DNA from 3 places in the Mesorhizobium sp. KR1-2 genome. Region 1 is predicted to be linked to each of the others. Evidence: predicted binding sites of a transcription regulator. Region 1 holds the regulator's gene; each other region holds the start of a gene.
The links. Region 1 encodes LexA, which represses DNA repair genes until DNA is damaged. Its sites were predicted from a motif close to TGTTCNNNNTGTGTTCNG; they were not measured.
Positions count from the first base shown of each region.

Region 2: a site for LexA is predicted at 1,188-1,205, ahead of ABLE85_RS21215 (metallopeptidase family protein). Genes of this name have one in related genera too.
Region 3: a site for LexA is predicted at 1,066-1,083, ahead of ABLE85_RS06775 (UvrD-helicase domain-containing protein). Genes of this name have one in related genera too.

Region 1 covers NZ_JBDZDS010000006.1:20,688-26,246, forward strand. The annotation lists gene moaC (cyclic pyranopterin monophosphate synthase MoaC) at 1-177, shown strand, start outside; gene glp (gephyrin-like molybdotransferase Glp) at 180-1,385, shown strand; gene lexA (transcriptional repressor LexA) at 1,676-2,395, shown strand; gene ABLE85_RS13395 (ComEC/Rec2 family competence protein) at 2,446-5,019, opposite strand; gene gltX (glutamate--tRNA ligase) at 5,178-5,559, shown strand, end outside.
Region 2 covers NZ_JBDZDS010000012.1:97,229-102,787, reverse strand. The annotation lists gene ABLE85_RS21225 (CoA ester lyase) at 1-153, shown strand, start outside; gene ABLE85_RS21220 (DUF1737 domain-containing protein) at 297-503, shown strand; gene ABLE85_RS21215 (metallopeptidase family protein) at 592-1,020, opposite strand; gene ABLE85_RS21210 (hypothetical protein) at 1,227-2,222, shown strand; gene ABLE85_RS21205 (DNA polymerase Y family protein) at 2,104-3,621, shown strand; gene ABLE85_RS21200 (error-prone DNA polymerase) at 3,618-5,559, shown strand, end outside.
Region 3 covers NZ_JBDZDS010000002.1:522,713-528,271, forward strand. The annotation lists gene ABLE85_RS06760 (hypothetical protein) at 1-90, shown strand, start outside; gene ABLE85_RS06765 (hypothetical protein) at 101-547, shown strand; gene ABLE85_RS06770 (hypothetical protein) at 613-960, opposite strand; gene ABLE85_RS06775 (UvrD-helicase domain-containing protein) at 1,124-3,634, shown strand; gene ABLE85_RS06780 (YciI family protein) at 3,740-4,150, shown strand; gene ABLE85_RS06785 (hypothetical protein) at 4,236-4,517, opposite strand; gene ABLE85_RS06790 (DapH/DapD/GlmU-related protein) at 4,732-5,367, opposite strand; gene ABLE85_RS06795 (CreA family protein) at 5,422-5,559, opposite strand, start outside.

The DNA.
Region 1 (5,559 bases):
CTGGCGCGCGTTACCGGCAAGACCGGCGTCGAAATGGAGGCGCTGACGGCGGCTTCCGTCGCCTGCCTGACCATCTACGACATGGCCAAGGCGGTCGATCGCGGCATGGTGATTTCCGGCATCAGGCTGGTCGAGAAGACCGGCGGCAAGTCCGGCGACTATCGGGCGGACGCGTGACGATGGCGCTGCTGCCGGTCAAGGAAGCGCTCGAGCGGCTTCTGGAAGGAGCAGTACCTGGCGAGGGAGAATCCGTGCCGCTGGCGGAAGCCGCCGGGCGCATACTCGCCGAGGACGTCAGGGCGCTGAGAACGCAGCCTCCGTTCGATGCAGCGGCGATGGACGGATACGCGGTCCGCGGTGCAGACGTTGAAACTGTGCCGGTCACGCTCAAGGTCATCGGCCAGGCACCAGCCGGCAAGCGCTTCGACGGCTCCATCGGCATCGGAGAGGCTGTACGCATCTTCACCGGGGCGCCGGTACCGGAGGGTGCCGACACCATCGTGATCCAGGAAAATGCGCGCAAGCTCGGGCCCGACTCCGTCGAAGTCTTCGAGACTGTCGCCATTGGCCGCCACATCCGGCGCATGGGGCTCGACTTCGTCACCGGCGATCTGCTCCTGAAAAAGGGCCGCGAACTGGATCCCGGCGCGCTTTCGCTGGTCGCTTCGGCAAACCACCCTCGCCTCAACGTGATCAAGCAGCCGCTGATCGCCATCATCGCCACCGGCGACGAGCTGCTGCCCCCGGGCAGCGAGCTGGGGCCCGACCAGATCGTCGCCTCGAATGCCTTCGGCGTGGCCGCGATCGCGGCATCTGTTGGCGCGCGTGTGCTCGATCTGGGCGTCGTGCCTGACAGCCGCCCGGCCATCGCGGCGCGCATCAGGCAGGCCCTGGAAAAGGACGCCGACGTGGTCGTCACGCTCGGCGGCGCCTCCGTTGGCGACCACGACCTGACCAACGAGGTGCTGGTCGGCGAAGGCATGAAGCTCGATTTCTGGAAGATTGCCATGCGCCCCGGCAAGCCGCTGATGTTCGGCCGGCGTGGGCGCACCCGCTTCCTCGGCCTGCCCGGAAATCCGGTCGCCAGTCTCGTCTGTTCGCATCTGTTCCTGAAGCCGCTCCTGTCGCGGCTCGGCGGCAGGCCCTACGAGCCTGACCTTTGCCAGGCCGTGCTCGACAGGACCATGGCGGCCAACGACCAGCGCCAGGATTATGTCCGCGCGGTGCTACGCCAAGAACCCGAGGGGCTGATAGCGACGCCGTTCGAGGTGCAGGATTCTTCGATGCTCAGGACATTCGCCGAAGCCAATGCCCTGATTATCCGCGAACCCTTCGCGCCGGCCGCATCGGCCGGCTCACCCTGCACGGTGCTGAGGCTCCGCTGAGCCGTGGCAGGGGCTGCCGTGTCTCTGAAAGCGCAGTGAGAACCGCTGGAAAAAGGCAACCGGCGATCGACATGCCGCATGCCGCGGCGTCATAAGGAAAACGTCCTGGAATCAAGACCGTAGAGACGGATTCTGCCGGTTCGCGTTACCGGCCCTGGTCCTCAGCAGAACCGTCATGGTTTCCGGCCCCTTAACCCATTCATTAAAATTTAAACAGTTGCGGAACACAAATGGAACAGATAGTGTTTGTTCTGGTTTTGTTTTGGGTTTGATTCTCGGGGGAGCCGGCGATGCTGACGCGCAAACAACACGAGTTGCTTCTCTTCATCCACGAGCGGCTGAAAGAGACGGGCATCCCGCCGTCTTTCGACGAGATGAAGGAAGCGCTCGATCTCGCGTCCAAATCCGGCATTCACCGCCTGATCACGGCGCTGGAGGAACGCGGTTTCATTCGGCGACTTCCGAACCGCGCGCGCGCTCTCGAAGTGCTGCGCCTGCCTGATTCCATTGCGCCCGGCCTTGCTCCCCAGCGCGCAAAATTCTCGCCTAGCGTCATCGAAGGCAGCCTTGGGCGCCGCGCGCCGGAACCTGCTCGCCCCCCGGTGGCAGGCAATGACGAAGCCGGCATCGCGATTTCCATTCCCGTCATGGGCCGCATCGCAGCCGGCGTGCCGATCGATGCCATCCAGCACAAGACCCATTCCATTTCGGTGCCGCCCGAGATGATCACCGGTGGCGAGCACTACGCGCTCGAGGTCAAGGGTGACTCGATGATCGAGGCCGGCATCTTCGACGGCGACACTGTCATCATCCGCAACGCCAATACCGCCAGCCCCGGCGAAATCGTCGTGGCGCTGGTCGATGATGAAGAAGCAACCTTGAAGCGCTTCCGCCGCAAGGGGGCGTCCATCGCCCTGGAGGCCGCCAACCCCGCCTATGAGACACGCATCTTCGGCCCGGACCGCGTGAAGGTGCAAGGCAAGCTGGTCGGCCTCATCCGCCGCTACTGAACCTCGTTCAGCTGTATTGTTTTGGCTTGGCCGTATTGCTTGGGTCGGCGTTAGTCCTCCAATGGGCCAGAATCATCGGCCGGCTGTTTTTTGACCCGGGGGAATTTGGCGCCTGAGAACGCGTGCTGCTTCTGCTCATATGGCGGCAAACCGCGTGCTTCACGCGAAAACCGTCTCTGCGTGTGCCAGGGCCGATAGGGCTCGGAGAGCGCAAACCTGACTTCCGGCACTTGGCCGGTTTCATCGTCCGGAAGGTAGACGGCGGCGCTGCCGTACTTTGCCAGTTCGCGTTTGGTGAGGATCAGCGGCGGGCCGGTCGAACAGACGTTTTTCGCGGTGGCGTCTTCGATGACGATGAGGCTGGCATAGTCACAAGCCCGATGCGCGGCCCGTATGTCGGTCGCATGCGCCACGATGGTGCCGGAAGCATGCACCGCAACGCAAAGCCCGTCATGGCAATCGAATCCGCTGCCTGACGCGCCGTCCGCCAAGCTTGCGTCAGCATCTGCCTGGCGTGGTACGCTGGTGGCCAGCTGTTCCGCAGAGATGTCATCGGGGTCGGTGATAGCCCTCGTTTCCAGGATCACAATGCCCTTGCGGCCGGACTTTGGCTTCAGGCTGTCGATTGGGCCCACGATCTCTTCGGTGCGCAGCGCCCGTCTCCAGTTTTCGACGGTGAATGCATTTGGTCGCGCCCTGTTTACCGCGAACATTTGATCGCCGATGGGCACCCCGACGAGCCGACCATCTTCGGAGATGAGTACATCGGGCGTGCGGACGTCCGTCAGCGTGAGCATGCCCGCGAACGCAAAGGGAAGTGCCAGCGCACGCAGCCAGGTCGTGGCCATGGTGACGATGACCAGGGCAATGGTCAAAAGGGCCAGCGAATGCGAGGAAATCAGGCCGACCCCATCTATCGGCGAACGGTCCGATATCCATTTCGCGACCGTGATCATGATCGTCAGTCCCTTGCCCATCACGTAGAAGAATGGCGCATCCAGACCGAGCGGCATGGCGAGCGAACCGAGGACGGCGAAGGGCATCACCAGGAACGACACGCTCGGCATGACGGCCAGGTTGGCGATCAGGCTGAGCGGCGAGACGCGCTGGAAGTGGTAGACGCCGAAGGCAGTGGTGGCGATGCCGGCGATGGTCGAGGTGAACATCAGGCTGCCGACATCGCCCGCTACCTTGCTGACGATTGCGATCGCCAGCGGGCGCCCGGTAGCAGGTGGCGCACGCCTGCGCTTTTGGCGGTATTCCGACCAAAGCGCGTAGCCACCGACGAGCGCGGCCGTGGCAGCGAAGGACATCTGGAAACTTGGGCCTATCAATTCGTGCGGCGAAATCGCCACGATGACGAAGGCCGAAATCGCCAGGTTGCGCGTGGTCAGCGCGCCACGGTTGAACAGCAGTGCGGTGAGCATGATGCCCAGCATGAAGCAACTGCGCTGCGCCGCCACCTGGCCGCCCGAAATGAACAGGTAGCTGATGATGGCGGCAAGCGCCGCGACCGCCGCATATTTCTTGACCGGATGACGGGAGGAAAAGCCGGGAAACAGGGCGAAGATCATCCGCAGTGAGCCCATCACCGTTCCCGCGACCAGTGCCATGTGAAGCCCCGAAATGGCGACGATGTGATAGATGCCCGTTCGCCGCATCGCTTCGTTGATGTCGTCAGGAATGCCGGCGCGGATGCCCACCACCAGCGCAGCCGCGATCTCGCCTTCGGGTCCGCCGATAAGGTCGCGGATACGCTCGGCAATGGTGTTGCGGAGGTTTTGGACGCTGTTGAAGAGGCGTGCGCTGACCGGCAACGGCGCGTCCCCCTCAACGAGATCGGGACCGCGCATGAAAAAGCCGCTGGCGCCGATGCCCGAAAAATAGCTCCTGAACGAGAAGTCGTAGCTGTCGGGACGAACCGGGCCGGTCGGCGGCATCAGGCGAACCGCGCCCTCGATCTCCGAACCGACGACCAACCCCGGCGGGATCTTGCGAGCAGAAAGGCGCACGCGCTCGGGCGCATAGCGCAGCTTCGGTTTGGCGGTTGTCAAAACATCGATGGTCAGGCGCACGCGGCCATTGGCCATGTGGTCGATCTCGGCGACCCGCCCCGTCAGGCGCGTTGAAATCTCGCTGCCGAGCGTATTCGTTCCGGCCCGCCAGGTTTCAAACTTGGCAAGAAACATGCCCAACAGGCAGAACAGTGCCGCAATGATGAGAAGCCGCAGAGCCTGTCGGTGTACGGGAACAAAGGCGAGCGCCACCGCAGCGACCACCAGCCCGCCGATTAGGACCTGAATGTCGGGCTCTTCGGGCAATCCGTAGTAGATGATCGTGCCGCAGCCGAAAAGCACGGGCGCAAAAAGGAAGGGCGTTCCGCGGTCCAGCTCAGTGGCGAGAGCGGCGGTGGTCGCGCGAACTGCTTTGGCGTAGAGGATTTTGACAACGGCGAGCCACGAGGCTGCAGATGGTCTCGTGCCTCGCCCGGGTTTGGCCGACCTCGGTGAACTCCGGGCGTCGGCCTCAGGATAGGATTGCGGTTCCCGCGGCGCAGCGCCTTCCGCCCCGGAGGCGAACAGCTCCCGTTCGCTTACCTCGTCGGAGGCCGTCCCGCGCGCCATGCAAGTCCCCCATCCCGGACCCGGCTTGCGACGCCACGCGGCACTGAACCGGCCCTGCCCCTTGCACCCCTGACCCTCTATGCTACATGAACGCTACCGAATTGCCATGCGCCCGCCGCGGCGGCTCCGCCCAGTTGTCCCTTCCTTCTGGAAACCCAATGTCCGATAAAGTCATCACCCGTTTCGCCCCCTCTCCCACCGGTTACCTGCATATCGGCGGCGCCCGTACGGCACTGTTCAACTGGCTCTATGCGCGCCACACCGGCGGCACGATGCTGCTGCGTATCGAAGACACCGACCGCGAGCGCTCCACCGATGCCGCCACGGCAGCCATTCTCGACGGCCTGACCTGGCTGGGTCTCACCTGGGAAGGCGAGCCTGTGTCGCAGTTCGAGCGCGCGCCGCGCCATCGCGAAGTGGCCGAGGACCTGGTGCGCATGGGCAAGGCTTACTATTGCTACGCCACGCCCGAGGAGCTGAACGAGATGCGCGAAAAGGCTCGCGCCGAGGGCCGTCCGCCGCGTTATGACGGGCGCTGGC
Region 2 (5,559 bases), on a different contig from region 1:
GCGCTGGCCGAAGCGGAGCGGATCGTGGCCGCGTTCAAGCTGCCCGAAAACGCCGGCAAGGGCGCGATCGGCCTCGACGGCCGCATGGTCGAGCTACTGCATTGCGCGCAGGCCGAAACGCTGCTTGCCAAAGCGGCGATGATTGCCAAGTAAGCTGAAAAGGCGTGGAATGGGGCATCGTTCGGGAAACCGCTTCGAAGAACGATGCGAAAACAGGATATTATGGCCTCGGGCCGATTGCATGCCCGCTGCCGAAACGACGTTCAAGGCAACAACGCCATGACGGGGAATGACAGATGAAACTCTACCGTTTTCTCACCGGCCCGGACGACGCGAGCTTCTGCCACAAGGTGACAGCGGCCCTGAACAAGGGCTGGCACCTGTTCGGCTCGCCCACCTATGCCTATGACGCCGAAACCAAGGTCATGAAATGCGGCCAGGCGGTGGTGAAGGACGTCGAGGGCCAGGAATACGACCCCGGCATGAAGCTCGGCGATTTTTGAGGCGGCGCGGCCGCCGGCCCTCGTCTTGAGCGCCCCATGAGGCGGGCTCGCCTGCCTCATGTGCGGAATTCGTTTGGCAGCCGACGGCTCAATGCTGGTCGGCCGCCTCCTCGATGCGCTCCATGTCGTCGTCGCTGAGGCCGAAATGGTGGCCGATCTCATGGATCAGGACATGGGTGACGATGTCGCCCAGCGTCTCCTCGTTTTCGGCCCAGTAGTCGAGGATGGCGCGGCGATAGAGCGTGACGCGGTTCGGCCCCTCGCCCGTCTGCGGGTTCCAGCGCTCGGCAATGCCGCGGCCCTCGAACAGGCCGAGCAGATCGAAAGGCGTTTCGAGCGCCAGATCGTCCATGATTTCGTCGGTCGGGAATTCGGCGATCTGGATGATGACCTCGCCGGTCAGCCGGCGAAACTCCTCCGGCAGATGCGCATAGGCTTCCAGCGCCATGAACTCCATCTCCTCCATCGAGGGCGAAAGCTGGTCATGCCAGGCGCGATTCTTGTAAATACGGGCCATTCTGTTTCCTTTTGACCGCATATAGCCTTTTGACGGTCGGCTTTCGAGGCCTTTGCGCCGGGCGGGGAAAATTACCGCGGACAAGCGCTTTGCCAGGCATTCCGAAGGGGGAGGGATAAATCCCCAATACGAAATGCTTGACTCTCTCGGGGCGCTCTGGAATCAATAAGAACATAACGGGAACAAATATCGGAAAGCACACCGTCATGGCGACGTCCGCCGTGGCGCGGGCAACTGTTTCTGCCTTGCGCCGCAAAATCGCACAGATCGAAGGCACGCTGCCGGAACGCCTGGCGGCGCCCGCCGAGGCACGGCCGGAGGCGCTGGTGTTGCGGCGCCACGGCGTCGCGGCGGTGGAGCCGTGCTTCGCGACCGGCGCGCAGGCTTTCGATACAGCCCTCGGCGGCGGCCTGCCGCTGGCCGCCCTGACCGAAATCCATGGCGCAGAGACTCGCGACGCCGGAGCCGCGAGCGGTTTTGCCCTGGCGCTGGCCGGGCTTTTGCTGGCGCGGACGGCACGAAGGGCGCCGCTGCTCTGGATCGGCACCGCCGAAATCTTCCGCGAGGCCGGCATGCCCTATGCGCCGGGCCTGCGCGCCCGCTTCGGCATCGAACCGCAGGAACTGCTCGTGGCCGAGGCGCCCAGGCTGCCGGATGTTCTGTGGATTGCCGAAGAGGCCGCCAATCTGAAGGGGTTTTCGGCCGTCATCCTCGAAATCCGCGGCAACCCGCAAAAGCTCGACCTCACCGCCACGCGCCGCCTGCACCGGCGCGCGCTGGGCGCGGGGCGGCCGGTCTTTCTGCTGCGGCAGGCGGCCTTGCCCGAGCCGACCGCCGCCCCGGTGCGGCTCGTCGTCTCGCCAGCAACCGCCGCGCCGCGCCACACCCTTGCCGGGCCGCTGGCCGGCTCGATCGGCCCGCCGGGCTTTGCCGTCCGCATCGACAAAAGCCGCCTTGCCCTGCCCGGACAGTTCACCCTGGAGTGGAACGCCGATGAACGCTCATTCGCCGAAAGACAGCAGCCGGCCCTCGGGCCAGCGGATTCTGGCGCTGTGGTTTCCCTATCTCGGCACCGAGCGCATCCTGCGCCAGCGCCTGGGGCGGTCGTGGCGCTCGCAGCTGACGGCGGCGCGGCCGCCGCTGGTCATCAGCCACCGCGAAAAGAACACCCAGCGCATCGCCGCCCTCGACGAGCAGGCTGAGCGGCTGCGGCTGAAGCCGGGCATGGGCATTGCCGATGCGCGTGCCATGCATCCCGGCATCGAGATCGTCGAAGCCGACCCGGCCGCCGACCGCCGGCTGCTGGAAAGCCTGGCCGACTGGTGCGACCGCTACACCCCGCTGGTGGCGCTGGACGGGTCCGACGGCCTGTTCCTCGACATCACCGGCTGCGCCCATCTTTTCGGAGGCGAACGGGCGCTGCTCGACGACCTCCTGGCGCGGTTCTTCCATCAGGGGTTCGACGTACGGGCAGGGCTGGCCTCCACGCCGGGCGCCGCGTGGGCGGCGGCGCGCTTCCGCAGCCCCGATATCGTCGAGCCCGGGGACGAGGAAAAGATGCTCGAGCCCCTGCCGCTGGCAGCACTTCGGCTCGAGCCGGCAACGATCGCAGGGCTCGAAAGCGTGGGCCTGCGCAATGCCGGCGCCATATTGCGCAGCCCCCGCGCGCCACTGGCGCGCCGTTTCGGCGCGGCCCTCATGGCCCGCATCGACCAGGCGCTGGGGCGCATCGAGGAGGCGATCTCGCCGCGCCTGCCTGTCGCACCGCTGTCGGTGGAACGGCACCTGGCCGAACCGGTTGGGCTCATGGAAGACATCGAGCGGCTGGTGCTTCTGCTGGCCACGAGCCTGAAGGCGGATCTGGAGCGGCGCGGCGAGGGCGCGCGCGCCCTGCAGCTCCTGCTGTTTCGGGTCGACGGCATGGTCAGCCGCGTCAGTGTCGGCACCTCGCGGCCGCTGCGTGCGCCGGAGCTGGTCGCAAGGCTGTTCCATGAGCGGCTGACGGCGCTCGAGGACACGCTCGACGCCGGCTATGGCTTCGACCTCGTCCGGCTCTCGGTGCTGGCGGCCGCCCCCTTCGACATGGTGCAGGCCGACCTTGCCGGCGAGGTGGCCGGCAATGACGAGGACCTCGCCCTCTTCGCCGACCGCGTCGACGCCCGGCTCGGCTCCGGGACGGTGCAAAAATCCGTTCTTGTCGCAAGCCACATCCCGGAACAAGCGGTCGCCGCGCTGCCCTTCGCCGCCGCCGTCGGCGCCGCGATGCCGGCTAGGGCCGTACCGGCTCCCCAGCCGTCCGCAATGCCGGAGCGCCCGATCCGGCTGTTTTCCAATCCCGAGCCGGTCGAGGTCATGGCCGCCGAAATTCCGGAGGGCCCGCCCGCGCGCTTCCGCTGGCGGCGCGTTCTCTACGATGTGGTGCGCGCCGAAGGGCCCGAGCGCATCGCGCCGGAATGGTGGCGGGAAGGGGCGGACACGCCGACGCGCGACTATTTCCGCGTCCAGGATGCAGCCGGCCGCCGCTACTGGCTGTTCCGGCAGGGTTTTTATGGTGAAGACAAAGCCGGGCCGCGCTGGTTCATGCAGGGGCTGTTTGCATGAAAGAAGAACCATTCCCCTACGCGCCCATCGCTTCACCAGGCTATGTCGAGTTCGGCGTGCAGTCGAATTTTTCCTTCCTGCGCGGCGCATCGCGACCGGAGGAGCTGGTGGTGGCCGCCTGCCTTCTGGGCCATGCCGGCATGGGTCTTGCCGACCGCAACACGGTGGCCGGCGTGGTGCGTGCCTGGAGCCAGTCCAAATGCATCAGGTTGTCGAAAGATGCCGAGCCCGTGCGGCTTGCCTACCATCCCGGTTGCCGGCTGGTCTTCGGCGACGGCACGCCCGACGTTCTCGCCTATCCGCAAACCCGCGAGGGCTGGGGGCATCTGTGCCGCATGCTCACCGAAGCCAATCTGCGGCCCGAAACCGAAAAGGGCGCCACGCTTCTGAGGCGCGAAGACCTTTTCGAATGGGGCGATCTCATGTCGCTTGCCGTGCTGCCGGACTTTTCGGAGGCAGCGAGCGCGGACCAGCTTGCCCTTGTGCGCCAGCTGAAGGACCGGTTCGGTAGGAACCTCTGGCTCGCCGTCGCGCCCGCCTATCTCGGCAACGACCGCTTCCGCATCGCGCAGGCCGCCGCGATGGCCCATTCTGCGGGCGTGCCACTAATGGCAACCAACGACGTGCTCTACCATTCGGTCGACCGGCGCCCGCTGCAGGACGTGGTGACGGCGATCCGGCTGAACAGACCGGTCACCGAGGCGGGCTTCGAGCTAGCCGCCAATGCCGAACGCCACATGAAGCATCCTGTCGAAATGGCGCGGCTTTTCCGCGCCTATCCGCAGGCGCTGACCGAGACGCTTCGCTTTGCCGAAAGCCTCGAGTTTTCGCTAAACGAATTGAAGCACAACTATCCCGAGGAAACGACGGAAGAAGGCGTCAACCCTCAGGACGAATTGGAAAGGCTGACATGGGAGGGCGCCGCAAACCGATATCCGGAAGGCGTTCCGGAAAAGGTGAGGGGCCTCATCCGGCATGAGCTCGCAATCGTCGCCGGCAAAAAATACGCCCGCTATTTCCTCACCGTCCACGACATCGTCCGCTACGCCCGCTCGGAAGAGTGCAACGTGCTCTGCCAGGGGCGCGGCTCGGCGGCCAATTCGGTCATCTGCTATTGCCTGGGCATCACCGAGGTCGACCCCGACCGCGCGGAAGTCCTATTCGAGCGCTTCGTGTCCACAGAGCGTGACGAGCCGCCGGACATCGACGTGGATTTCGAGCACGAGCAACGCGACAAGATCATCGCCTACATCTATCGCAAATACAGCGAGAAACGCACCGCGCTCGCTGCCGCCGTTGTCAGCTACAGGGGGCGTTCGGCCCTCCGCGAAGTCGCCAAGGCGATGGGGCTTTCGGACGACGTGCGCGGCGCGCTGTCGGGCTCGATCTGGGGCTGGTCGTCCAGCACGTTGAGCGAGAAGGAAGCCCAGGCCGGCGGCCTCGACAAATCGGACCCTGCCGCGAAACATGTGATCGCCCGCTCCAACGAGATCCTCGGCTTTCCGCGCCACCTGTCACAGCATGTCGGCGGCTTCGTCATCACCCGGGACCGTCTCGACGAGATCGTGCCGATCATGAAAACGGCGATGGACGAGCGCAAGATGGTCGAGTGGGACAAGGACGATCTCGACGCCGTCGGCATCCTCAAGGTCGATATCCTCGCGCTCGGCATGTTGTCCTGCCTCAAACGCGCGCTTGATCTGCTGGAGGATCATTATCGCGTCCGCGACGATTATGGCCGGCGGCTGACGCTGGCGACGATTCCGGCGGAGGAAAAACCTGTCTACGACATGATCTGCCGAGCCGACACGCTCGGCGTTTTCCAGATCGAATCACGCGCCCAGATGTCGATGCTGCCGCGTCTGAGGCCGAGAAAATTCTACGACCTCGTCATCGAGGTGGCGATCGTGCGCCCCGGCCCGATCCAGGGCGACATGG
Region 3 (5,559 bases), on a different contig from region 1:
GCCGACAAGGCAGCCGGCAAGATATCGGACAGGGAAACATGGCGCGACTATTGGAAGGATTGCAACATACGCCTGAATCCCCACCAGTGAGGCCACAATCATGAACGCACAAGACATCATCACCTCGGTTTCGACCAAGACCGGTCTCGATTCCACCAAGACCGCAATGGCCGTGGGCACCATCCTGTCGGTGCTGGAGCATGAAGCGGGCGAGGACCGCGTTGCGGGCCTCTTCAGCAGCGTCCCCGGCACCGAGGACCTCGCCCACAGCTACGACGTCATGCCGGCAAGCCAGGCCGGCGGCGGAGGCGGCGGACTGCTCGGCTCCATCAGTTCCGTTCTCGGTGGACTGCTGGGCGAAAGGGCCGGCGCGCTGGTCAACGGTCTCGCACAGTTGCGGGCCAGCGGCCTAGATGCCGAGCAGATCAAGCAGGCAGGCGAGACCCTTCTGCAGCAGGCCGAGGAAGCCGCCGGTCCCGATACGATCAAGCAGATCGTCGACGCCGTGCCGGGGCTCAAGGGCCAGCTCGGGTTGACGACCCACTAGCACGCGCGCGGCCCTCGGCCGTGCAGCTGAAAATTTGTCCGCGACCGGCTCCCGGCACGGGGGAGCTATGCGCGCATCATCAGTGTCCGCAGGCTGAAGCCAGCCAGAACCAGTGCGGCGACGGCGTGCCACAGCACGCGCGGGTCCACGACATTGCCGATCGCCCGGCCGAAGGCCAGCGCCACTCCCGCCCAGCACAGGCTGGAAACCAGGCATATCCAGGCGAGCGCCCGGTCGCCCGGCCGGCGGCTGCGCAGGATATTGAGCACGGCGATGAGCCCGGCCGCCAGAGAACCCGCAAGCGACCAGACGAATACCTCCGAGCCCAGCGGATAGCCAATGAAGGTGCCGTAGCTGTGGAGGATTGCGCCAATCAGCAGTAAAACCCCGAAAATCGTGTCGACCGTCCTCATCATACCCCTCCCCTGGCAAAGCTGACCGTGCGACTGTATCGCTGCAGCAAACCCTCCGCAATCAAGGGTCCGTCAACCTCAGTGGGGGATCGGTCGCCCAACCATGGGCACAAAACGGCAACATAGCTGGCCTTTCGGCCCCGAATCACTACATTCGATGGAAATGTCAGACTTTCCCGACGACATCCCCTTCTTCGACGAGCCTGGTGCGCCCGCTCCGCGCCCTGCCGGCGCGCCTGCGCCCGGCGGCATCGCCGCCCGCGCCATGGCCGCACGCCAGGCATCCGCGCCTGACTATCTGAAGGGCCTCAACGAAGAACAGCGGCTGGCGGTCGAGACCACCGAGGGCCCCGTGCTCGTGCTCGCCGGCGCCGGCACTGGCAAGACGCGCGTGCTGACCACCCGCATCGCCCACATCCTCGCCACGGGCCGTGCCTTCCCCTCGCAGATCCTGGCGGTCACCTTCACCAATAAGGCCGCCCGCGAGATGAAGCAGCGCGTCGGCCTTCTGGTGGGCGAAGCCATTGAGGGCATGCCCTGGCTCGGCACCTTCCACTCCATTGGGGTCAAGATGCTGCGCCGTCATGCCGAGCTTGCCGGCCTGCGCTCCGACTTCACCATCCTCGACACCGACGACGTCATCCGCCTCATCAAGCAGCTCATCCAGGCCGAGGGGCTGGACGACAAGCGCTGGCCGCCGCGCCAGTTCGCCATGATGATCGACGCGTGGAAGAACAAGGGGCTCGGCCCCGCCGAGATCCCCGAAGGCGACGCCCGCGCCTTCGCCAACGGCAAGGGCCGCGAACTCTACAAGGCATATCAGGACCGGCTGCAGACGCTGAACGCCTGCGACTTCGGCGACCTGCTTTGCCACCCTATCCGCATCTTCCGCGCCCATCCGGACGTGCTGAAGGAATATCACCGCCGCTTCAAATACATCCTCGTCGACGAGTACCAGGACACCAATACCGCGCAATATATGTGGCTGCGCCTGCTGGCCCAGGAAACCGGCGCGCCGGGCAAGAAGAACGTCTGCTGCGTAGGCGACGACGACCAGTCCATCTATGGCTGGCGCGGGGCGGAGGTGGACAACATCCTGCGCTTCGAAAAGGATTTTCCGGGCGCGGTCGTGATCCGGCTGGAGCGCAACTATCGCTCCACTGCCCATATCCTCGGGGCTGCCTCGCATCTTATCGCGCACAATGAAGGGCGGCTCGGCAAGACGCTGTTCACCGACATCGCCGACCCGGACGACGCCAAGGTGCATGTCCACGCCGCCTGGGATTCGGAAGAGGAAGCCCGCGCCGTCGGCGAGGAGATCGAGCAGGCGCAGCGCAAGGGCCATGCGCTCAACGACATGGCCATTTTGGTCCGCGCCTCCTTCCAGATGCGCGAGTTCGAAGACCGTTTCGTCACGCTCGGCCTCAACTACCGCGTCGTCGGCGGCCCGCGCTTCTATGAGCGGCAGGAAATCCGCGACGCCATGGCCTATTTCCGCGTCGTCGCGCAGCCGGCCGACGACCTCGCCTTCGAGCGCATCGTCAACGTGCCCAAGCGCGGGCTTGGCGAGGCGGCCATCCGCCAGATCCACGACACGGCACGCGCCCTGCGCATCCCCATGCTGGAGGCAGCGGCCAATCTTGCCGAGAGCGACGAGCTGAAGCCCAAGCCGCGCGCCGCTCTTCGCGAAGTGGTCGCCAATTTCGAACGCTGGCAGAAGGCGCTCGACAACACGCCGCACACCGAGCTTGCCGAGATCATTCTGGAGGAGAGCGGCTACACCGACATGTGGAAGAACGACCGCTCGGCCGAGGCACCGGGCCGGCTCGAAAACCTCAAGGAGCTTATCCGCTCCATGGAGGACTACGAGTCGCTGCGTTCGTTCCTGGAGCATGTCGCGCTGGTCATGGACAGCGAGCAGAACGAGGAGCTCGACGCCGTCACCATCATGACGCTGCACTCGGCCAAGGGCCTGGAGTTCGAGACCGTGTTCCTGCCGGGCTGGGAGGAAGGCCTGTTCCCGCACCAGCGCTCGCTCGACGAAGGCGGCCGTTCCGGGCTCGAGGAAGAGCGGCGGTTGGCCTATGTCGGGCTCACCCGCGCCAAGCGGAACCTGCACATCTGGTTCGTCTCCAACCGCCGCATCCATGGCCTCTGGCAATCCACCATCCCGTCTCGCTTCCTGGACGAATTGCCGGAAGCGCATGTGGAAGTGGCCGAGGCCGGCGATTCCTATGGCGGCTACGGCGGTGGCTATGGCGGCCGCCAGAACCCCTATGGCGCCTCGCGCTTCGACAGCATAGGTTCGGACCAGAAATCCTTCTCCAACACCTATGCCACGCCCGGCTGGCAGCGCGCGCAACAAAACCGCAACGAGGCGACCGACCGCAACTGGGGCTCGCGCTCCGGCCACCATGTCGAGCGCATCGGCTATGGCGAGACCGATTCCGGCTATGGCGCCGGCCGTGGCTCGGTGAAGAGCCGCACCATCGACGGCGAACTCGTCGCCAAGTCGGTGGCCGACACGCCCTCGCCCTTCAAGGTCGGCGACCGCGTGTTCCACCAGAAATTCGGCAACGGCAATGTCGCGGCAATCGAGGGCAACAAGCTGACCATCGACTTCGACAAGGCCGGGCAAAAGCGGGTGATCGATAGTTTCGTGACGGCGGTGTGAGCCGTTGAAGAATTCTCGTTCCCGAATGTCGGCTTTGGCCACTATCGTTCGTCATGCTCGCATGGCGCGCCGGATGGCCGGCACGCGAACCGATGGAGTATGAGAATGCGTTTCATGATCGTGGTGAAGGCCAGCAAGGATTCGGAAGCTGGCGTGATGCCCGGCGAAGAGCTCTTCTCGGCAATGGCGGCTTATCACGAGCAACTTGCCCAGGCCGGCGTTCTGGTGGACGCCAACGGCTTGCAGCCCAGTTCGAAAGGCTGGCGTATAAAATGGTCGGGCGGCGGGAAGACCGTGATCGACGGCCCCTTCACCGAGACCAAGGAATTGATCGCCGGCTACACGATCATCAATGTGAACTCGGTCGAGGAAGCGCGCGAATGGGCAAGCCGCTTTCCCAACCCGCATATGGGGGACGGCGAGATCGAGATCCGCCAGTTGTTCGAGCTGGAGGATTTTGGCGACCTCGAAGCGGTCGACCGTTTTCGCGAGATGGACGCCGCGACCCGCAAATAGGTCTGCCGATACGCGTTGCCTCGGGAGCCTTGCCGGGCGGCCCGGGGCACGCCTTGCGATTTGATGCGGCGGCCGGCTCGACGCCTCAGCCCAAAAGCTGCTTCAGCCTCTCCGCCGCTCCGGCCGCGAGGTCGGCATAGCGCTCTTCCAGTTCCTCGGCGGCCTTGACCACATCCGGGTCGTAGTCGTTGAACTCGAGCGTCCGGGCCAGTTTCTCGACGAACTGCACCTGTTCTTCCAATGCCTCGAACAGCGCCCTGACCTGATCGGCGGCGATGTCGGGATTGGCCAGCATCTTGGGCACCTCCTTGCCCATATGGGAGCAGGTCTCCGCCTGATTGCGCAGGATTTCCAGCCAATCTGCCATTGCGTCTCCTCTGTGGGCAAAATGCGCCTCGCCCGCCCGGGGCGTCAAGCCGACGGCGGGGACTTTCCGCATCGGGGCGTGGAGCCGGCGTCGTCCGAAATGTGGATAATCGCCGTTGGAAAGGGGATGAAATCCGACGTCGACCTGCGCCAAGCCTTTGAAATTGCTGCCAGAGCAGCGCACGAACGCAATATTTCGTCTTCGCGCCCCGACTTTATCCCGCACGCCCTTCCCAGCGATCCAGAAAGGCCTCGATGGTCATGGACTGCATGTCGGGGACCGCATCGGCCAGACGGTCCAGCGGCCAGTCCCACCAAGCCAGCGCCTCGATGCGCGCTATGGTCTCGGGCGCAAAGCGCAGCCGCTTGCTGCGCGCCGGCACGCCCGCCACGATCTCGTAGGCGCCCACGTCACGCGTCACCACGGCATTGGCGCCGATCACCGCGCCGTTGCCGATCGTCACGCCGGGCAGGACGACCGCGCCATGGCCGATCCAGACATCATGGCCGATTGTCACCGCCTTGGCCTGCCGGCGTGCCTTGAACGCCTGATCCACGCCGAGATAGCGGAAATATTCGTTCGGGCGGTAGCTCACCTTGTGCGTGGTGATGCGCTCGATCGGGTGCTCCAGCGCGTTGATGCGGGTGTTTGCAGCAATCGAGCAGAACTTGCCGATGGTGGTGTAAATCGCCTCGGCATGGCGCTCGAAATAGGAGAAGTCACCCACCGTCACCTCGCGCAGGATGACGCGCTCGCCGATCACGGCATAGCGGCCGAGGCGGCAGGATTTCAGCTCGGCCGTGGGGTGGATGCGCGGCTCGGCATCCTTGAAGCGAAGTGCTGGGTCCATCCCCGCGCTTTACGCCGCCGCGCAGCGCCGGGCAAGGCGTGGCTGCCGCCCAACCTATTTCGGCTTGCTGCTCGTCCACACGACGTTCTGGTCGTAGAGCGGCACGGTGGTGATCGCCATCTTGGCCGAGCCGTTCTGCACCTGCCGGGAGTGCGACAGGTAGATCAGCGTGTTGTTCGTCTTGTCGTAGAT